DNA from 3 places in the Streptococcus equi subsp. zooepidemicus genome. Region 3 is predicted to be linked to each of the others. Evidence: predicted binding sites of a transcription regulator. Region 3 holds the regulator's gene; each other region holds the start of a gene.
The links. The regulator Rex, encoded in region 3, represses fermentation and respiration genes when NADH is low (regulators of the CRP and FNR family bind a similar motif). The targets are predictions, from matches to a motif close to TTGTGAANTANTTCACAA.
Positions count from the first base shown of each region.

Region 1: the regulator Rex is predicted to act here: its motif matches at 5,195-5,212, upstream of I2432_RS08845 (class II fructose-bisphosphate aldolase).
Region 2: the regulator Rex is predicted to act here: its motif matches at 5,133-5,150, upstream of adhE (bifunctional acetaldehyde-CoA/alcohol dehydrogenase).

Region 1 is NZ_CP065054.1:1,858,825-1,865,987, forward strand. Features, by position in the region: gene I2432_RS08820 (SPFH domain-containing protein) at 1-181, opposite strand, end outside; gene I2432_RS08825 (DAK2 domain-containing protein) at 445-2,109, opposite strand; gene I2432_RS08830 (Asp23/Gls24 family envelope stress response protein) at 2,109-2,474, opposite strand; gene rpmB (50S ribosomal protein L28) at 2,626-2,814, opposite strand; gene I2432_RS08840 (hypothetical protein) at 3,310-3,675, opposite strand; gene I2432_RS08845 (class II fructose-bisphosphate aldolase) at 4,270-5,151, opposite strand; tRNA gene I2432_RS08850 (tRNA-Leu) at 5,352-5,437, opposite strand; gene I2432_RS08855 (alpha/beta hydrolase) at 5,491-6,417, opposite strand; gene pyrG (CTP synthase) at 6,786-7,163, opposite strand, start outside.
Region 2 is NZ_CP065054.1:49,416-56,578, forward strand. Features, by position in the region: gene I2432_RS00285 (helix-turn-helix domain-containing protein) at 1-648, shown strand, start outside; gene I2432_RS10490 (quorum-sensing system DWW-type pheromone) at 731-829, shown strand; gene ruvB (Holliday junction branch migration DNA helicase RuvB) at 863-1,864, shown strand; gene I2432_RS00300 (low molecular weight protein-tyrosine-phosphatase) at 2,157-2,615, shown strand; gene I2432_RS00305 (MORN repeat-containing protein) at 2,621-3,022, shown strand; gene I2432_RS00310 (acyltransferase family protein) at 3,019-4,800, shown strand; gene adhE (bifunctional acetaldehyde-CoA/alcohol dehydrogenase) at 5,221-7,163, shown strand, end outside.
Region 3 is NZ_CP065054.1:1,188,189-1,195,351, forward strand. Features, by position in the region: gene I2432_RS05655 (NAD kinase) at 1-383, opposite strand, end outside; gene yjbM (GTP diphosphokinase) at 358-1,029, opposite strand; gene I2432_RS05665 (CYTH domain-containing protein) at 1,124-1,696, shown strand; gene I2432_RS05670 (ribose-phosphate diphosphokinase) at 1,831-2,805, shown strand; gene I2432_RS05675 (cysteine desulfurase family protein) at 2,808-3,935, shown strand; gene I2432_RS05680 (DUF1831 domain-containing protein) at 3,925-4,272, shown strand; gene I2432_RS05685 (redox-sensing transcriptional repressor Rex) at 4,557-5,201, shown strand; gene I2432_RS05690 (gamma-glutamyl-gamma-aminobutyrate hydrolase family protein) at 5,213-5,908, shown strand; gene radC (RadC family protein) at 5,910-6,587, opposite strand; gene I2432_RS05700 (AI-2E family transporter) at 6,754-7,163, opposite strand, start outside.

The sequences.
Region 1 (7,163 bases), 670 kb from region 3:
CAGCAATGCGGTCAATCCCAAAGGGCAATCGAATATGAATACCACTAGTAGCTGTGCCTTGATATTTCCCAAAGCGCTCTATAATAGCAACAGATTGCTGGCGCACCACATACAGCGTGCTTGCCATAATGGATAATATCACAATCACTAGAAATCCAATAATCAAAATAGCTTCTAACATGTTAATCTCCTCCTTATTAAGCCCTGGCTCGATAGCTATACGGCTTTTTATTATTGCCTCATTGTTATAAGACAATTATAAAATATTTTTGCCTTTTGTCAATAAAAATCTCAACGTCTATCAGCCGGTTTTACAGCTGCTAGAGACCACTAAAAAGTCTACACCTGACGTCAGGTTGCAATCACTGCTGCTTAATGGTCACATCTTCCTTGTGAAGACAAAAGGAGTCAAGCATTGCCTAACTCCTCTCTTTGTTTTATTCATTATTCAACACTCATGAGATATGGATACACAGGCTGATCTCCCTGATGTAGCTCAACCTCAATATCTTCATATTTTTCCTCAAGGTAATCAGCAAGACCTTGAGCTACTTCACTGCTGCCCTCTTCACCAATGAAGATCGTAACGATTTCGCTGTCCTCATCAATCATGTGATCAAAGGTAGTCTTTAGAGTAGCTTCCATATCTGGATTTGATACTACAATGCTGCCATCGACCATTCCTAAAAAGTCATTTTCATGAATATCGAGGCCATCAATCATTGTATCGCGCACAGCCAGAGTCACACTTCCACTAACCACATCAGATAGGCTTGCTGTCATATCAGCCACATTATCCTCCAAGGCTTTTGAAGGATCAAAGGCCAGTAGGCTCGTGAAGCCTTGTGGAATTGTACGTGTCTCCACAACAGCCGCAGGAATATCCACAACCTCTGCTGCAGATTGGGCTGCCATGAAGATGTTTTTATTGTTCGGTAAGATAATCACCTGCTTAGCATTGACAGCTTCAATAGCCTTGACAATATCCTCAGTAGATGGATTCATGGTTTGCCCACCTGAGATTATGTAGTCAACTCCCTGTGCCTTAAAAATCTCTGCCAGGCCATCACCTGCAACAACAGCAATCAGACCAAACTCTTTTGCCTCCGCCTTAGCAGGCCCATTGTCTATTTTTTGTACCTGTGCCTCATGCTGATTGCGCATGTTGTCTACTTTAATTTTGATCAGTGAGCCATACTTCAGACCCTCTTGCATCACTAGCCCCGGATCCTCTGTATGGACGTGAACCTTAACGATCTCATCATCATTTACCACTAAAAGCGAATCACCAAGTCCACTCAAATAGCCCTGAAATTCATCATAATTAAACTCTTTAACATAGGTAGGACCCTGCTTTAGGGCAACCATGATCTCAGTACAATAGCCGTAGGTAATATCCTCGGTAGCAACATGACCTGCAACTGATTTGTGGTGCTCAGCCTTAATCATCTCAGACATATTGGCAGGAGTGGCCTTAAAGTCCTCAGAAGCCACATAATCACCATTTAAGGCAGACAAGAAGCCTTCGTAAATAAAGACAAGGCCTTGACCTCCTGAGTCAACAACACCAACCTCCTTCAAAACTGGCAGCAGGTCTGGTGTTTTTGCAAGAGCCCCTTTTGCACCATCTAGCGCTGCCTGCATCACCTCAATGGCATTATCAGTCAGATCTGCCTTTTTCAAGGCTGCTGTTGCTGCACCACGAGAAACGGTCAAAATAGTTCCCTCAACAGGCTTCATCACCGCCTTGTAGGCAACCTCAACTCCCATTTGAAAGGCCTGGGCTAGGTCCTTACCTGTCAGCTCCTCTTTTGACTTGATGCTTTGGCCAAAGCCACGAAAAAGCTGCGAGGTAATAACACCAGAATTGCCACGCGCCCCCATCAAGAGACCCTTGGATAGGATCTGCCCAACCTCACCAACCGTTGAAGCTGGCTTATCAGCAACCTCTTTAGCACCATTATCCATTGTCATGCTCATATTAGTTCCTGTATCACCATCTGGTACAGGAAAAACATTTAAGGAATTGACATATTCTGCTTGTTTACCAAGACGAGTTGCTGCCGCTTGGACCATTTCTTGGAATAAGCTTGTTGTAATATTTGACACTAATTTTCTCCTACAACTTTAATATTTTGCACGTAAACATTCACCATATCCGCAGAAAGCCCAAGCTGACTCTCAAGGTTAAATTTCACACGCTCCTGAATATTTTTGGATACCTCACTAATCTTAACACCGTAGCTCATAACAGTATAGACATCAACTGAAATACCCATGTCCGTTGACTTAACAACTACACCCTTAGCATAATTTTCTTTGCGAAGTAGCGATTGAAAGTTATCTTTTAGAGCACTTTTACTAGCCATACCAACAACGCCAAAAATTTCCGTTGCTGAACCTCCAACGACAGTTGCAATAACGTCATCAGATAGCTCAATTAGACCATCTTTTGTATTAATTTTTACAGTCATAGTTACTACCTCAAAAAGTTTTTATCAGCTTATTTTATCATAATTCAAGGTCAATGTAAAAAGATATAAGCGAAGAAAGGTCATCTCTATCATGCTTTTCTAGGCTTTTTCTGAAAACGACTAAGAAAAAAAGCCCTAAGGCTTATTTCGATTAGATGCGTTCTACTTTACCAGATTTAAGCGCACGAGCTGAAGCCCAAACTTTTTTTGGTTTACCATCAACAAGGATAGTAACTTTTTGAAGATTTGGTTTAACAGTACGTTTTGTTTGGTTCATAGCGTGTGAACGGTTGTTACCAGATACAGTCTTACGACCTGTAAAATAACATACTTTAGCCATTGTAATCTATTTCCTCCTAGGTAGAATATGTTTACGGATGTGCTAGCACCACATACTTATCTAGTCTATCACAACTCCTATATTTTAGCAAGCTATTTTTTCTACTTACTTATTATCTGAAAATAAACACAACCCCTCTATCACTAAGCAAGCCTCTCACTTGGCACTCTCTTGCAGCTCAATCAATCGGTATCAGCAGAATTTGCTGTCTCACCAGTCAAAAGGCTGTCAAAAAGCTATCTTTAGCCTAGTAGCCTTCTCTTGGGACGCTAAAAAAACGCTAGAACAGGTGAGGCTTATTTTTGTCTGATTGGCTATTTGCTCAACAACCTGACTGATTAAAACGCCATAACCATTCAGGCACTAGCATACTAAAAAAGACTAAGCAAGGCAGCACCTCTGCAAATTAGCTTAAGAAGTGCTCAATGCTTAGTCTTTTTTGATGTTAGTCATCTCCATCAGCATAGTGACCACTGTACTGGTTAGCGACGAGCGTCAATCCTTAGGTCTACTTCCATTTTCGACTTCGGCCTTAGCCCTTGCAATCAATACATCAATATGCTCTTCAAGATATAAAAGCTTATAGAGGAAAACATGGCTGTTAATGGTATCAATATAATTGGTCATAATAAAGCCGTCTAGATCAGAAGCTTTAATCTTCTTGATTAATTCCTCTCTTTTCTTTAGTACCTCCTCCCAAGTGCCTTTAATTTGCTGAGACGGGTACCAAGACCTATTCCAATAGAAGGTTGATACATGCGCAAAGGCTGTCTGGCTAGTACCAACTGCTAAGCCAAGACAGACAGATAGTAGTCCAAGGCCCTTTAAAAGGGGCTTTTTTGAAATATTTAGAGCTGCCATAGCAATTTCTCCTTTTTACTTTTTCTAATTAAATAATACTAAAACGCAACTATATTGTAAAATAAAAAGTATTATATTAGAGATAAGTAAAAATAAAGCTGTGAACAGATGACCTGACTAGATCCAACAAGCAAGATGCTACATGATAAAATTCCCTTTAGTCGCACCACCTGTGATCTCATCAAAAACTCTCTAAGACAAAGAGGCATAGACAGCTACCGAATGAAGCCTTAGCAATAGTTCTCTCAGCTTATCTTATTAAAATAATAGGCCTGACAAATAAGGAAACAATTGCGCAGTAGTAGCTGATAGTGTCAAAGACTCTGCTTCAGCAAGCATATCATGAGCCACCTATTTCAGCATAAGTATGGTAATGTTTGGATAGTACAAAGCGTTTCATTCAAGAACGTTCAAGATTCTTCCAGTCATAGCAGAGTAGCTCTTACCACAGACATCTGCTGGCACACACCTCAAAGACAAAGACACAATCCCCCAAGCAGGGCTATTCTTTATCGGCAAGGGTATTTGGGTGAAGGGACTATAAAAAGGCCTATCCTTGCGGATAAACCCTGATTTAATCACGTTTAGCAGTCATTAAGCCTTGTTTGCTGAGCCAAAGACATCAATACGTTCTTCAACAGAAGCCTGGATCGCCTTAACACCATCTGCCAAGAATTTACGTGGGTCAAAGAGTTTTTTCTTATCGTATTCTGCAACGTTTGCTTCGTAATCACGCGCAAAGGCACGAGTAGCATTGGCAAATGCAATTTGACACTCTGTATTAACATTAACCTTTGCAACACCAAGCTTGATAGCTGCTTGAATTTGATCGTCAGGAATACCTGAGCCACCATGAAGCACGATTGGGAAGCCTGGTACAGCATCAGTCAATTTCTTCAAGTGATCTAGATCAAGACCAGTCCAGTTTTCTGGGTATGGTCCATGGATATTACCAATACCTGCAGCCAAGAAGTCAATTCCTGTAGCAACCATTGCCTTAGCATCTTCAATCGGAGCAAGCTCACCACTACCGATGATACCGTCTTCTTCACCACCAATTGTACCTACCTCAGCTTCAACTGAAACACCCTTAGCATGTGCTAGCTTAACAATTTCACGTGCTTTCTCAAGGTTTTCTTCAACTGGAAGGTGTGAACCGTCAAACATGATTGAAGTGTAACCAACCTCGATACATTCAAGAGCATCTTCATAGTGACCATGATCAAGATGGATCGCAACCGGTACAGTGATGTTCATTGATTCTACAAGAGTTTCGATAAGAACCTTAGCTAGCTTGTAGCCACCCATGTATTTAGCTGCACCCATTGAGGTTTGGATAAGAACAGGAGCTTGTTTAGCTTCTGCTGCACGCAGGATCGCTTGAGTCCATTCAAGGTTGTTTGTGTTAAATCCACCAACAGCATAGCCGTTATCACGTGCTGCTTGGACAAATTTTTCTGCTGAAACGATTGGCATTTTAATAAGCCTCCTCTTATATTTTGGGTTAACCCCATTTACATTGTTCATTTTAGCACAATTTTCAAGAAATTTCCAGCCCCTCATCAGCTTAAAGCGTTTTCTCGATTCATCTTATCACAGGCTCACAATTGAGTATTTGGCTAGTAGCAGTCTTTTCAGGAAATAAAAAAAGATGAATCCAAGATTCACCTCTGCGATGCGGAGAGTGGGACTTGAACCCACACGACCTAAAGCGGTCACAGGATCCTTAGTCCTGCGCGTCTGCCAATTCCGCCATCCCCGCTGCTCATCAGCAACATATAAAATTATATCAGCTGGGAGCTTTACTGTCAATACTTATTTCTCATATTTTTGCAAAAAGGCCGCAATCTTTTCCTTGTACTGATCGGGATTGGTCTCAAAGGACTTGGCATGCTTAGCCCCCTTAACAACCATTAGCTCTTTAGGACCTTTTGTTGCCTGATAGTTTTGATAGACCATCTCTGTCGGGACAAAGGTATCCTTGTCGCCATGAATAAAGAGGACTGGCAGCTTATTTTTAGCCAATTGCTTCACCGAGCTAGCCTCACCATAGCTAAAGCCGGCACGAATTTTAGAGAGGGCTGAAACCTCATACAGCAAGGGAAAGGCTGGTAGATTGTACATGGCCTTAGCTTGGAATTTCAGTTCGTCCCAAACACTAGTATAGCCACAATCCTCAACAATATTGACAACCTGACTAGGTAGCTGCTCACCGCTTGCCATCATAACTGTTGCGGCACCCATGGATAAGCCAAATAAGCTAATGCGACTGTCTTTATCCTCGCTAACGAGCAAATCAATCCAGGCAAGTAGGTTCAAGCGATCATTCCAACCATAGCCAATCAAGTCACCCTCACTCTCACCATGAGCCTCATTATCTGGTATCAGCACATTGTAGCCTAGGCTGTGAAAAAGCATGGCATAGGGCTTCATGTCTTCTTTATCATTTGTAAAGCCATGAACGACAATAGCTGTCTTATGAGTATCCTGCGAGGCAGGCAAATACCATGCGACCTGCTGACGTCCTCTGTTAGTAATACTGCGTTTTTCACGCGTCAAGCTGTCAAAAGCTAGCTCTGCTGGGTACAAAGGATTGTCTGGGGTTCGTTTTTTATTGTTGATAAATGATTTTTCCTCACGCACCTGAGCAACATGGAAGAAATAAAAGCTAGCTCCCACACTAGCCAGGGTCAACAAGAGCAGTAAAATGCCAAAATACTTTGATAATCGAATGGTTTTCATACCGACTATTCTACAAGAAAATATGGAAAAAAGAAAGCTTTATGCTAAAAATAACCGATACCTTTTTACTGCCTTCTTAAGGCCAAATCTCAAGCCAGCCAGTAGCTAAAGCGTTTTCACAGGAATTGAAGCTCAATAGTTTAAAGAATATACAAGCTACCTTCAAAATAGATTTGACCAGATCAAGAGGAAGTCCGCTGACAGCATTTGATAAGAGGTAAAATGGTGCTTTTTGCTATATTAAAAGTGGCTGATGTCATCATCTCATCAGCCACTCAAAGACTTAATAAGCCTATCAAAGCTGCTAACTCTCAGCACCTAAATAAGACTCAAGGATAGCCTCTTACGTCACACTAGATTTAAAGGCTTTAATGTTTATTTTCCACTGCTGCTGTAATAAAGGCAGTGTATAGCTCTTCAGGACGATTAGGACGGCTTTGTAGCTCTGGGTGGTATTGGGCTGCTACAAAGAATTTCTTCTCTGGCAATTCCACAATCTCTACCAAACGATTGTCCGGTGAAACACCTGAGAAAACAAAGCCTGCTGCTTCAAAATCTTGGCGGAATTTATTGTTAAATTCGTAACGGTGGCGATGACGGCGCTGCACCACCTCTTGGTTATTGTAGGCTGCTGCAGCTCTTGAGCCAGCTTTTAGCTTACATGGGTATAGACCCAGACGTAATGTTCCTCCCATGTCCTCAATATCAATTTGATCACGCATAATATCAATGATTGGATAGGCAGT
Region 2 (7,163 bases), 1.0 Mb from region 3:
ATGGACGATGACAAATTAAAGCTACGTGAAGAGCAATTTGACGAAATTTTTGAAGATTATTATGATCAGCTGCCAGAGGAAGAAAAGCTTGTGGTGGACTGCTTGCAGTCCATAATGGATACGTTATTAACTGAGAATATCAATTTTGGAGTTGGGTTATTACAGGAATACTTTGAACAGACAAAAAGCAAGACTCAATTTAGAGAGAATGACCTTATTCTTATTGAGCTGTATTTAGCGTATCTGGATATTGTGGGAATGAATGGAGAGTATTCAGATAAAGGATTCTATGATTCTTTATTAGACATTTTGTTAAATCAGTTTGAACATTTTGAATTAGAGGAATTATTTATCGTCAATAAAATAGCTATAGGGATTTCCTCGTTGAGCATCAAAAACAATAAGCTGGAGATTCTTGAGAAGGTTATTGTGCTTAGTCAAAAAATTATTCTCAAGACTCAGGATTTTAATAGAATGCCTATCTTAAATTTGATAGAGTGGAAATACGCTTTAATGAAGAAAAAAGACGTAGAAATGGCAGAAAAATGTTATGATAAGGCATGCCTGTTTGCTCAATTAACAGGAGATCAGTATTTAGAAAAGAAATTAAGAGAAGAATGGGATAAAGATATAAAACAATATCAATAGGACAAAAATGTCATTTTTATTGAAAATGGAATAATATATAATCCTTATATAACAAATAATTGATTAAAGGAGTTCCATTTATATGTTTAAAAAATATCAATACTATCTGCTTTTAGCTGCTTTACTTCTACTTCATTCTGCCCAATTACTTAGTGATATTGACTGGTGGCGTGTTGGTTAAAGCTAAATCATCTATTTATGCTATAATAGCTCTATGACAAGAATTTTAGATAATGATCTGATAGGCGATGAAGGGTCTGTTGAGAGGACATTACGTCCACAGTATTTACGTGAGTATATCGGTCAGGATAGGGTTAAAGACCAGCTGATGATTTTTATTGAGGCAGCCAAGAGGCGTGAGGAGTCCTTGGACCATGTCTTGTTATTTGGTCCCCCAGGCTTGGGTAAGACAACGATGGCCTTTGTCATTGCCAATGAATTGGGAGTTCATCTCAAGCAGACCTCTGGACCAGCCATTGAAAAGGCTGGTGATTTGGTGGCGATTTTGAATGATTTAGAGCCAGGAGATGTCCTCTTTATTGATGAAATTCATCGTATGCCGATGGCTGTTGAGGAAATCTTGTACAGTGCCATGGAGGATTTTTACATTGACATCATGATTGGCGCTGGAGACACTAGCCGGAGTGTGCATTTGGAGTTGCCTCCCTTTACATTAATTGGAGCAACGACTCGTGCAGGCATGCTGTCAAATCCTTTGAGGGCTCGTTTTGGGATTACAGGACATATGGAATATTATCAGACAGCTGATTTAACAGAGATTGTGGAGCGTACAGCTGATATTTTTGACATGGAAATTAAGCATGAGGCTGCTTATGAGCTGGCACGTAGAAGTCGTGGAACCCCTCGTATTGCTAATCGTTTGTTAAAAAGGGTGCGTGATTATGCTCAAATTATGGGTGATGGGATGATTACGACTCAAATTACAGATAAGGCCCTAACGATGTTAGATGTGGATCAGGAAGGCTTAGATTATGTGGACCAAAAAATCCTTCGTACCATGATTGAGGTGTACCAAGGAGGGCCGGTTGGTCTTGGGACCTTATCTGTCAATATAGCAGAGGAGCGAGATACAGTAGAAGACATGTACGAGCCTTATTTAATTCAAAAGGGCTTTATCATGCGTACCAGAACAGGTCGGGTTGTAACCGAAAAGGCCTATCAGCACTTAGGCTATCCCTATGAGAAAAATCATTAAGACATAAATAGCTATGTAAGACTTGATTCCTTTGTTTTTACCGGTGTCAAGTCTTTTATATTTTCAATAGCTAGCTTAATAAGCCTAACGGCTACTGAGACTAGAACGATTAATGCGTTAGGGAAAAAAGTAAAACGATGTGAGGTTGGGGTTGATTGGTCAGGGAAGTAGAGGTGCTTTCACTAGACGAAGCGTTAAAAAAACATTTTTTAGATCAATTGAACGAAAATTATAAGAGTGATTTCTCCTTTTGGACCTATAATTTTGCTATAATAGGTAAAAGGAGTTTTTCATGAAAAAAGTATGCTTTGTTTGTCTTGGAAATATTTGTCGTAGTCCTATGGCCGAATTTGTCATGAAAAGCATGGCCAGTCCTGATGAGCTACAGGTGGAGAGTCGTGCAACCTCTGGCTGGGAGCATGGTAATCCGATTCATCATGGGACACAATCGCTACTGCAGCAGTATCAGATTAGCTATGATAGCAAGAAAACCTCTCAGCAAATCACCAGCCTTGACTTTGAAGCGTTTGACTATATTATCGGAATGGATAGCCATAATATCAGGGATTTGAAGCAAATGTCCAAGCATCAGTGGGATTCCAAGATCCATCTTTTTATTGAGGGAGGCGTTCCGGATCCTTGGTATACAGGAGATTTTGAAGAAACCTATCGCTTGGTTAAAGCGGGCTGTCAGCATTGGTTGAGTCAAATCAGCGCTGAACATGAATCACATGTAGAAATAGATGAGTAATAGTAATGAAAGCAATAATAGATAAGATTCAAAAATGGCAGATCACTCGGGCAAAGCTAGAGATTATCTCAGTTCTTGTGATTATTGTCTGTGGATTGTCGGTTTTAACCTTGACTGTATCCTCAAAAGCAAGCTTAACCTATGACAATGGGCAAATCAAGTACACCGGCTATGTCCTTAATCACAGAATGAATGGCAAGGGGAAACTGGTTTATCCAAATGGGGATACTTATGTTGGAGATTTTCATAAGGGAGTCTTTGACGGAGAAGGAACATTTACGGCTAGTACAGGGTGGTCTTACAGCGGACAATTTAAAAAAGGTCAGGCTGATGGCAAGGGCACTTTGAAGGCGAAGGATTCAAAGGTTTACAAAGGAACCTTTAAGCAGGGGATATTTCAAAAATGAGGATAAAATGGTTTTCGTTTATTAGGGTAACAGGTCTTTTGCTGGTGTTGCTCTATCACTTTTTTAAGCATACTTTTTCAGGAGGCTTTGTTGGCGTTGACATCTTCTTTACTTTTTCGGGCTATCTGATTACAGCCTTGTTGATTGATGAATATGTCTCAAAACAGGCCATTGATGTGGTTGCTTTTTTTAGAAGGCGTTTTTATCGTATTGTACCGCCGCTTGTCTTGTTAATTCTCTTAACAATTCCCTTCACTTTTTTAGTCAAAAGTGACTTCATTGCTGGTATTGGTCAGCAAATAGCAGCTGCCCTAGGGTTTACAACAAATAGTTATGAGCTGCTGACAGGCAGTAGCTATGAAAGTCAATTCATTCCGCATTTGTTTGTGCATACCTGGAGCTTGGCTATTGAAGTGCATTTTTATTTGCTTTGGGGGCTGTTGGTTTGGTTATTAGCTAAAAAAGGCTACAGTCAGAAGAAATTTAGAGGCATTCTGTTTTTAATTTCCTCAGCAGTATTTACACTTAGCTACTTCAGCATGTTTATCAGAGCCTTCTTTGTGTCAGATTTTTCTTCCATTTACTTTTCAACGCTTTCACACAGCTTTCCTTTCTTTTTAGGGGCCATGTTTGCAGCCATGACGGGAATTAAGGACACGACTGTTCGCTTTCAAAAGAATGTTAAACTGTGGCCAAGGCTACATGTTATTGGAGTGATGGCTGGTGCTTTTGCTTTGTTGTTGTTTCTAACGCTTGTGTTAGATTTTAACCATATCTTTACCTATCTTTTTGGCTTTGTCTTAGCCAGTCTTTTTGCTTCGGTGATGATTTATGCTGCGCGTGTTTTGAATGATCAGACACCAACCTGGCAGGAGCCACTGCTTGTGACTTATCTTGCGGATATTAGCTATGGGATTTATTTATTCCATTGGCCACTTTACATTATCTTTACACAGCTGATGTCTAACTGGCTGGCAGTGATCTTAACGGTTTTCTTTTCAGTAGTGTTTTCAACGCTTTCTTACTACATTATTGAGCCTTTGGTTCAAGGTAAGACGCCACAGCTTTTTGGTTTAGCAATTGATTGTAATCCCTATAAGAAATGGTTATCAGGGCTTGCTTTAGGACTCTTTTTGTTGATGATTGGTACCTGTTTGACAGCACCAAAGGTCGGTCATTTTGAGGCACAGCTTTTAGTAGATTCCTTGCAGCAATCTCAAAGTAACCTCAATAAGACACATACTTTGGCAGCAGGAGATGCGCATGCTCTTAGTGATGTTAGCATTATTGGTGACTCAGTTGCCTTGAGGTCTAGTGACGCTTTTTCAAAATTAATGCCGACTGCTCAGCTGGATGCTGCTGTCAGTCGAAATTTCAGTGAAGCCTTTGAGCTTTTTGAAAATCATATCCAATCCAAGAGCTTATCAAAAACAACGGTTTTAGCTGTTGGTGTTAATTCCCTTTATAATTATACTCAGGATATTCAAGGCTTTATCGATGCTCTGCCAAAGGGGTATCGCTTGGTGATTGTGTCGCCCTATGATGCTAAGAATGCAGCACAGGTAGCAGAGGCTAGAGAGCATTTGTTGCAGCTGGCTAAAAAATATAGCTATGTAACAGTTGCTGACTGGTACAAGGCGGCAGTCGAAAATCCAAATATCTGGTATGGTAGTGATGGGGTCCACTACAATAACGACGCCCAATTAAAGGGTGCTGACTTATATGTCTCAACGATCCAAGCGGCTGTTGAGCGAGCAGCAAAAAAAGATGCCAAATAGCGGCTGCTAATAACAAGTCGTTAAGGATTAATAACAAAGGCCTGGTCTTAGAAATAGATCAAGCCTTTTTATGATGTGAACCTTAGTTCGTCCTGCACTAAGGGCCGCAAGATAAATCTTCCAGCTATCTAACAGGTGTCATCACTAACTGTTGTTGCTGATGGTGAGGCAGCTCTAAAGAGTATCATTTGATCAATTAGCTTGCCCCTAAAAAGAAAGTGCTTTCTCAACAATATGAATGCATCTGCCATTATTTCAGAAAAAATCCACCAAGCTAAAACCCTTGTTACCAAAGGCTTTCAGAAATTAATTGAAAAAACTTCATTATTTTATTGTGAAATGATTTACAAAATGCCAAAAAATGATATAATATTTTTGTAAACAAATTGTGAAACTTTTAACAAGGTAAAGGAGTCTCAAATGACTGAAAAAAATAGTACTGTTGAAACAACAACTGTTGCCGCAACAATTGACGCTCTTGTTCAAAAAGGTTTAGTAGCGCTTGATAAAATGCGTCAATTAACCCAAGAACAGGTCGACTACATTGTAGCAAAGGCTTCTGTTGCTGCTTTAGATGCACATGGTGAATTAGCTAAACATGCCTATGAAGAAACAGGTCGTGGTGTTTTTGAAGATAAGGCTACTAAAAACCTTTTCGCATGTGAGCATGTTGTTAATAACATGCGTCACCAAAAAACAGTAGGTATCATTGAAGAAGACGATGTCACAGGTTTGACCTTAATTGCTGAGCCAGTAGGTGTTATTTGTGGGATTACCCCAACAACCAACCCAACGTCAACAGCTATTTTTAAATCTTTAATCTCCTTAAAAACACGTAATCCTATTATATTTGCCTTCCACCCATCAGCTCAAGAATCATCAGCTCATGCAGCACGCATTGTTCGTGATGCAGCCATTGCAGCAGGAGCTCCTGAGGACTGTGTTCAATGGATTGAAACCCCATCACTAGAAGCAACTAACGCTCTGATGAATCATGATGGCATTGCAACAATTCTTGCAACTGGTGGTAATGCAATGGTTAAGGCAGCCTACTCATGTGGTAAGCCAGCTCTTGGGGTTGGTGCTGGTAACGTTCCTGCCTATGTTGAAAAATCCGCTAACATTCGTCAGGCAGCTCACGACATTGTCATGTCTAAATCCTTTGACAACGGTATGGTCTGCGCCTCTGAGCAAGCAGTTATCATTGACAAGGAAATTTATGACGAATTCGTTAATGAATTTAAGTCTTATCATACTTACTTTGTCAATAAGAAAGAAAAGGCTCTTTTAGAAGAATTCTGTTTTGGTGCCAAGGCTAACAGCAAGAACTGTGCAGGTGCTAAATTAAATCCTAATATTGTTGGTAAGCCAGCAGCTTGGATTGCTGAGCAGGCAGGCTTTACAGTACCAGAGGGAACTAATATCCTTGCAGCAGAATGTAAGGAAGTCTCTGAAAATGAACCATTAACACGTGAAAAATTGTCACCAGTTATCGCTGTTTTGAAGGCTGAATCTCGCACAGATGGTGTTGAAAAGGCGCGTCAAATGGTTGAATTTAACGGACTTGGTCACTCAGCCGCTATCCATACTGCTGATGCAGACTTAGCTAAGGAATTTGGGACAAAAATTCGTGCTATTCGTGTGATTTGGAATTCACCTTCTACATTTGGTGGTATCGGTGATGTTTATAATGCCTTCCTACCGTCATTAACATTGGGCTGTGGTTCTTATGGACGTAACTCAGTTGGTGATAATGTTAGTGCTGTAAATCTCTTGAACATCAAAAAAGTAGGAAGACGTAGAAATAATATGCAATGGTTTAAAGTTCCTTCAAAAACATACTTCGAGCGTGATTCAATTCAATACCTTCAAAAATGTCGTGACGTTGAGCGTGTGATGATTGTTACCGACCACGCTATGGTTGAGCTTGGCTTCTTAGATCGTATCATCGAGCAGCTTGACCTTCGTCGTAATAAGGTTGTTTATCAAATTTTTGCAGATGTTGAGCCAGATCCTGATATCACAACGGTTATGAAAGGTACTGAGCTGATGCGTACCTTCAAGCCAGATACGATTATCGCTCTTGGCGGTGGTTCTCCAATGGACGCTGCAAAGGTAATGTGGTTATTCTATGAGCAACCAGAGGTTGACTTCCATGATCTTGTTCAAAAATTCATGGATATTCGTAAACGTGCCTTCAAGTTCCCTGAGCTTGGTAAGAAAACAAAATTTGTGGCTATTCCAACAACCTCAGGTACAGGATCAGAGGTTACACCGTTTGCTGTTATCTCAGATAAGGCCAACAACCGCAAGTACCCAATTGCTGACTATTCATTGACACCAACGGTAGCCATTGTTGACCC
Region 3 (7,163 bases):
GCCTTAAACAGGCGACCGTCATCAAGCGTAATAACTACCTTTAAAATAGGGTAAGAAATTTGCTCACCGGTGTCTCTTCTAAGATTAGCTATCAATTGATCAACCTCAAAATCACGATAATCAGTGTAAAAACCAAGGTGTCCAGTGTGAATGCCTACAAATCGCACCCTGTCTAATTCTTTTTCGTACATATGAAAGGCTGATAGAAGCATGCCATCTCCGCCAATTGAAATCACAATATCCGGATTTTTTTTGGATAGGTAAAAACTCGGATCGTCCTTAAAGACGCCAAAAAGCTTTGAGGCAAGGCGTTTACTCTGGTATTTGCCGTTTGCAATGATAGCAACGCGCTTTACTTTATCTGTATAATTCATCTGTGTCATCACTATTTCCTACACCATCACTCAAATGACGTGTTACAGGATCAAATAACAATTGTGCTTCACGAATGTCTTCACGAATTTTTCGCATTTCTTCATCAAGCTCCAAAGCAATTTTTGCTGTAACCTCTAATCGTTTTTTTATTTCTTCTGGAAAATCACCACCGTACTTGTAGTTCAAGGAATGCTCAATGGTTGCCCAAAAATTCATTGCTAAAGTACGGATTTGAATTTCTGCTAGTACTTTTTTTTGACCCTCAATGGTATCAACAGGATACTCAACGACAACATGATACGAGCGATAACCACTAGATTTCATGTTTCTAATGTAGTCTCGCTCATAAACAATCGTCATGTCCTGTCTTTGTCTAAGCAAGGACAAAACGTCCTCAATATCGTCCACAAACTGCACCATAATCCTAAGCCCGGCGATGTCTTGAATATCTTGAGCAATATTTTCTTCCAAGACACCACGCAAGGCCATTTTTTCCTTGATGCTCTCAACCGACTTGACACGTCCAGTCACAAACTCGATAGGAGAATAACGGTTTTGCTTGCGAAACTGCTTTCGGATACCGCGTAGCTTAATTTTTAATTCGCCAACCGTTTGTATATAGGGATCCAAAAATTCTTCCCAATCTAAAGCCATCCTTTCTCTCCTTTCTTGTCAAACCTCGGATATTAATATAAAATTAAGATAACAATTTATTATAGCACAAAATATAGTTAAAAGGAACGTTCGCATGACTAACCTAGAAATCGAATACAAGACCTTGCTGACAAAGGACGAATACAATCGCCTCCTCTCTCAAATGACTCATGTCCCACCAGTTACCCAGACGAACTATTACATTGATACTGATCATTTTGATCTCAAGGCTCATAAAATGTCCCTTCGCATTCGCACCTTTGTTGCTGCTCCTGCGGAATTAACCTTAAAAGTCCCTGAAAAGGTTGGTAATCGCGAGTACAATTTAGAGCTTGATGACACCCAAGCAAAAGCTATCATTCAGACAGGACAGCTACCAAAATCAGCTATCCTTGATATTATCAGCACTCTTGACGTTGACCTATCTGCTATAAAAACCTTCGGAAACCTGACTACCATTCGTCGAGAGGCAGATACTCCTATCGGCAAGCTAGCGCTGGATTATAATCAATACGCTGGTATCAAAGACTATGAGCTTGAGCTAGAGGTGACTGATCCTGTAAGAGGAAAGGTTGATTTTGACCACTTTTTAGCCCAACATCAGATCACCTTTAAATATGCCAAAAGCAAGGTCGCTCGCTTCAGCAAGACCCTTAAAAAATCCTAGGAGAGGACAGAAAATCAACAGAAAGACTGAAATTTTTCTGTTTTTTTGTTAAAATAATACTGTCTATTTGTAATCTTGAATAACTGTTAACCTGTTATTCTATCGTTAATGTAATGTAAGGAGCTAATTTTATCATGACTGAACGATATGCTGACAAGCAAATCAAGCTGTTTTCACTCACTTCAAATCTCGCAATCGCTGAAAAAATTTCTAAGGCTGCTGGTATTCCGCTTGGAAAGGTCTCATCTCGTCAATTTTCTGATGGTGAGATCATGATTAACATTGAAGAAACAGTTCGTGGTGATGATATTTATATCATTCAATCAACAAGCTTTCCTGTCAACGATAACCTATGGGAACTGCTCATCATGATTGATGCTTGTAAGCGCGCAAGTGCTAATACAGTCAATATTGTTTTGCCATATTTTGGTTATTCGCGTCAGGATCGTGTTGCAAAATCTCGCGAGCCTATTACAGCAAAGCTGGTCGCAAACATGCTGACCAAAGCAGGGATTGATCGCGTTGTAACCCTTGATTTGCATGCGGTTCAGGTCCAAGGCTTTTTTGACATTCCAGTTGATAATTTATTTACAGTGCCTTTGTTTGCTAAGCACTACTACCCGCTTGGTTTATCAGGATCTGATACGGTTATTGTCAGCCCTAAAAATTCTGGTATCAAGCGTGCTAGAAGCTTAGCAGAGTATCTTAACTCTCCAATTGCCATTATCGATTATGCACAAGACGATGCTGAGCGCGAAGAAGGCTATGTGATTGGTGATGTTGCTGGCAAAAAGGCTATCTTGATTGATGATATTCTAAACACAGGAAAAACCTTTGCAGAGGCGGCTAAAATCCTAGAACGTGCAGGAGCAACTGACATTTATGCAGTGGCTAGTCATGGGCTTTTTGCAGGAGGTGCAGCTGATATTTTAGAGACTGCTCCAATTAAAGAGATCATTGTCACAGACTCTGTCAAGACTAAAAATCGTGTCCCTAAAACAGTAACTTATCTTAGTGCCAGTGATTTAATTGCAGAGGCTATCATTCGCATTCACGAAAGAAAACCACTAAGCCCACTGTTTTCTTACAAACCTGAAAGCAATAACTAATCATGATTTATTTTGATAATGCTGCTACAACACCGCTCAGTCAGGCCGCTATCAAGGCGATGACTGAGGCTATGGCTGATGATTTTGGTAACCCATCTAGTATTCATGCTTATGGGCGGCAGGCAAATAAACAGTTAAGAGAGTGCCGAAAAGCTATTGCCAACTGCCTAGGAGCTGCAGAGAGCCACATTATCTTTACCTCAGGTGGTACTGAAAGTAACAATACGGCTATCAAGGGCTATGCCCTAGCTAATCAGGAAAAAGGCAAGCACCTGATTACAACTGCTATTGAGCATCATTCAGTCTTAAGCACAATGGCCTACCTGGAAGACCGATTTGGCTTTGAGGTAACCTACCTTGAGGCTAAAAATGGAATCATTGATCTAAATCAGCTCCAAGCTGCCTTAAGAGAGGATACAATCTTAGTCAGCATGATGTTTGCTAACAACGAAACGGGAGATTTGTTGCCTATTCAGGCTGTTGGCAGCATGCTTGAGCAGCATCAGGCTGTCTTTCATGTCGACGCTGTCCAAGTTATTGGCAAGATTCCAATACAGCCGGCAGATTTGGGAATTGATTTACTCTCTGCCTCTGCCCATAAGTTTCATGGACCAAAGGGGACTGGTTTTTTATACAATAAAGGCTTAAAGCTTGACCCCCTCTTACATGGCGGCAATCAAGAAAACAAACGAAGGGCCGGTACTGAAAGCCTGATTAATATCATCGGCATGACCCAAGCATTAGATGAGGCTGTCTCAAGGCTACCACAGCATTACCAGCATGCTAAAGAGCTATCACAGCTCTTGCTCAGTGAATTGGAAGGTATTCCTTATCAGCTCAATCATAATGAGTGTCATCTTCCCTATATCATTAATATCGGCTTTCCTGGTTACCAAAATCATATATTACTGACTCAGCTTGATTTAGCAGGCTTTGCTGTGTCGTCAGGCTCTGCCTGTACAGCTGGTGCTGTTGAGCCAAGTCACGTTTTGGCAGCTTATTTCGGCAAGCAGTCCCATCGTCTCACAGAAGCTATTCGAATTAGCTTTTCAGAGCAGAATACTCAAAAAGACGTTATCGCACTAGCAACCCAGCTCAAATATATTTTAGGAGGATCATATGGCATTTGAAAAAGAAATTGCCCTGAAAGACTGTAAATACAGCTACAGAATTAGCCCAAAGATTAAAAAATACACTCTAAGAGACACCACCTTTAGTCAGACCAAGATTGGTCACTATCAGCTGACACGACTACTGGAAAAAGTCCCTAATTCGGGTGAGGGCTTCCCTTTAAAAATTACGATTAATAAAGATTTAGATGGCTTTAAGCTAGCTATAACAGACCAATCCGGTCTAAGACTGGTGAACATTTTTAAATCTGAAGAGCATAGCATACTACAGGACAAGTTTTACTTTTTAATGGATAGCCTTGTTGAGCGTGATATTTTCATTAAAAAAGAATGCTAAGCACACAAGAGCTCTTCTAATCTCAGAGAAATATCAGACAATGACAGTACATTTGCCTTTAACAAGACAAGCCCAGCCATCGCAGCTGACCTAAAGTGCAAGTGCTTCATTGTCTGCTTTTTTATAGTCGGGGTGACTAGCCTTGAAAATACCGATGCTTGTGCTGTCAAGTCATTTTATAACGAAAAACACAAAAAGAATGGTCAAATAGTTGCATATTTCACAATCTATCTGCTACAATGGTGATAGATAACATTAAAATAATAATAGAAGGAGCTACAAAAGTGGTTATTGATAAATCTATTCCAAAAGCGACTGCAAAACGCTTATCACTCTATTATCGTATTTTTAAACGCTTTTATGCTGACCAGGTTGAAAAGGCAAGCTCAAAACAGATTGCTGATGCTATGGGGATTGATTCTGCAACTGTCCGACGTGATTTCTCTTACTTTGGTGAATTAGGTCGACGTGGATTTGGCTATGATGTCACAAAATTAATGAATTTTTTTGCAGATTTGCTAAATGATCACTCAACAACGCATGTGATTTTAGTCGGCTGTGGCAATATTGGTCGTGCACTTCTTCACTACCGCTTCCACGATCGAAACAAAATGCAGATTGTTATGGGATTTGACACTGATGATAATCCTATGGTTGGCACCAAAACACCTGATGATATTCCCATTTATGGCATTTCAACCATTAAGGAGCACCTGGATAATTCAGGCATTGAAACGGCTATTCTAACGGTCCCAAGCATTTATGCTCAAGAGGTTGCAGATCAACTGATTGAAGCTGGCATTCGCGGTATTTTAAGCTTTGCTCCACTTCACTTACAGGTTCCAAAAGGCGTGATCGTCCAATCTGTTGATTTGACCAGCGAGTTGCAAACCTTGCTATACTTTATGAACCAAAATCATCTTGATTAATGGAGAAGGTCGTGTCTAAAACAATTATTGGGATAACTGCCAACCAAAGGGTGACCAAGGCTCTAGATAACCTGCCCTGGTCCTATGCTCCAACAGGCTTCATCGAGGCTGTGACAAGGTCTGGTGGCCTACCCTTACTTCTTCCGATTGGGGATGAGGCAGCTGCCAAATCCTATGTCGCAATGGTTGATAAAATCATTCTTATTGGTGGTCAGCATGTTGATCCTAAATATTATCATGAAAAAAGAGCTGCACTTGATGGTGATTTTTCACCCCAGCGTGACATTTTTGAGCTAGCCATCATTAAAGAAGCCCTAGCGCAGAAAAAACCGATTTTAGGTATTTGCCGCGGTATGCAGTTAATGAATGTTGCTCTAGGTGGCAGTCTAAACCAGCACATTGATGGCCATTGGCAAAAGACTGCTTCTGATTGTTTATCACAGGAGATAGTGGTCGAAAAAGCTTCACCTTTATACCCTATCTATGGTCCAAGAGCATTGATTAATTCATTTCACCACCAGAGCCTAAAGCGGGTCGCAAAGGACTTAAGAGTGATTGCAAGGGATCCTAACGATGGCACTATCGAGGCTGTTGTCTCCTGCAATCCTGACATTCCCTTTCTTGGTGTCCAGTGGCACCCAGAGCTGCTTCAGGCTATTAGAGAAGAAGACCTAAAGCTTTTTGATTGGTTTATCCATAGCCTCTAGCTCAAAATAAATCTGATTTTTCTCGGAAGCTATAGTAGCCATGCTTACTAACGATGATGTGATCTAGGCAGATAAGTCCTAGATAATCACATGATCGTTTTATTTTTTCTGTGAAATGATAATCATTTGCGCTTGGCTTGGTCAGGCCTGAGGGATGATTGTGAACAACAATAAGGCTAGTCGCCATATTTTTACATGCATAATAGAGAATTTCTCTAGGCTCTGCAATTGATTTTCTGACAGTTCCTATGAATATCGTCTTTTCTTCAATAATTTTATTTTGACTATCGAGATAAATAGCGACTAAATGCTCCTGCTGCTTGTCTCCTAATTCAATCATCATTTTTTCAGCTACCTGAGCACTGGATAGGACAGGTGCTGCCACTGCTTGCCCTGCTATCTGAATACGGTCTGCCAGCTCTAGCATGGCCTTAATTTCAATAGCCTTGACCTTTCCTATCCCAGATAAACGCTGTAGTTCTTGTAAAGAAAATTTCTTCAAGTCAGCTAGACTATCTAAGCTTGACAATAAATAAGCAGACAACTCTAAGACATGCTTTTCCTTGTTACCTGTCCTAAGTAGGATCGCTAGTAGCTCTTGATTGCTTAGCTTTTCTGGACCCAGTCGAATCAAACGCTCTCTAGGCATTAATTCATGATCAGTTTTGATGGAATACATCTTATTACCTCCATTAATGATATTCGATAAATAAGACGGCTTTTTTCCTTACTACAGCATAAAAATAAGGCCATACACAATAAATCAGACAAAATGATGACAGGGTAATAAAAAAGCCAAGGAATCGGTCTTGTGATAGACGTTTTCCTTGGTTTAATGCTGTTGATTAGTTGGACTGACGATCTTGTAAGGCCTGCTTTTTATGGATATGATCCTTTACCACTTGATAAAGCGTTGCCGCTAATGGCACTGCAACGATCATACCAACAATGCCTTTGAGGGCTGCACCAATGGTGATTGCCATTAAGACCCACATAGCTGGTAACCCGATAGACCCACCAACAACTCTGGGATAAATAAAATTTCCTTCGATTTGCTGTAGTATAACGAGAAAGACAATAAAGACTACTGCCTGCGACATTGACTGAGTCATAATCAAAACAAAGCCTATCGCAGCACCTATTGAGGCACCAACAACAGGGATCAAGGCAGTAAAAGCAACCAAGACTCCAATAGTTCCTGCAAAGGGTAATTGTAGGATAAACATGCCAATGGCAGTCAAGGAGCCTAAAATCA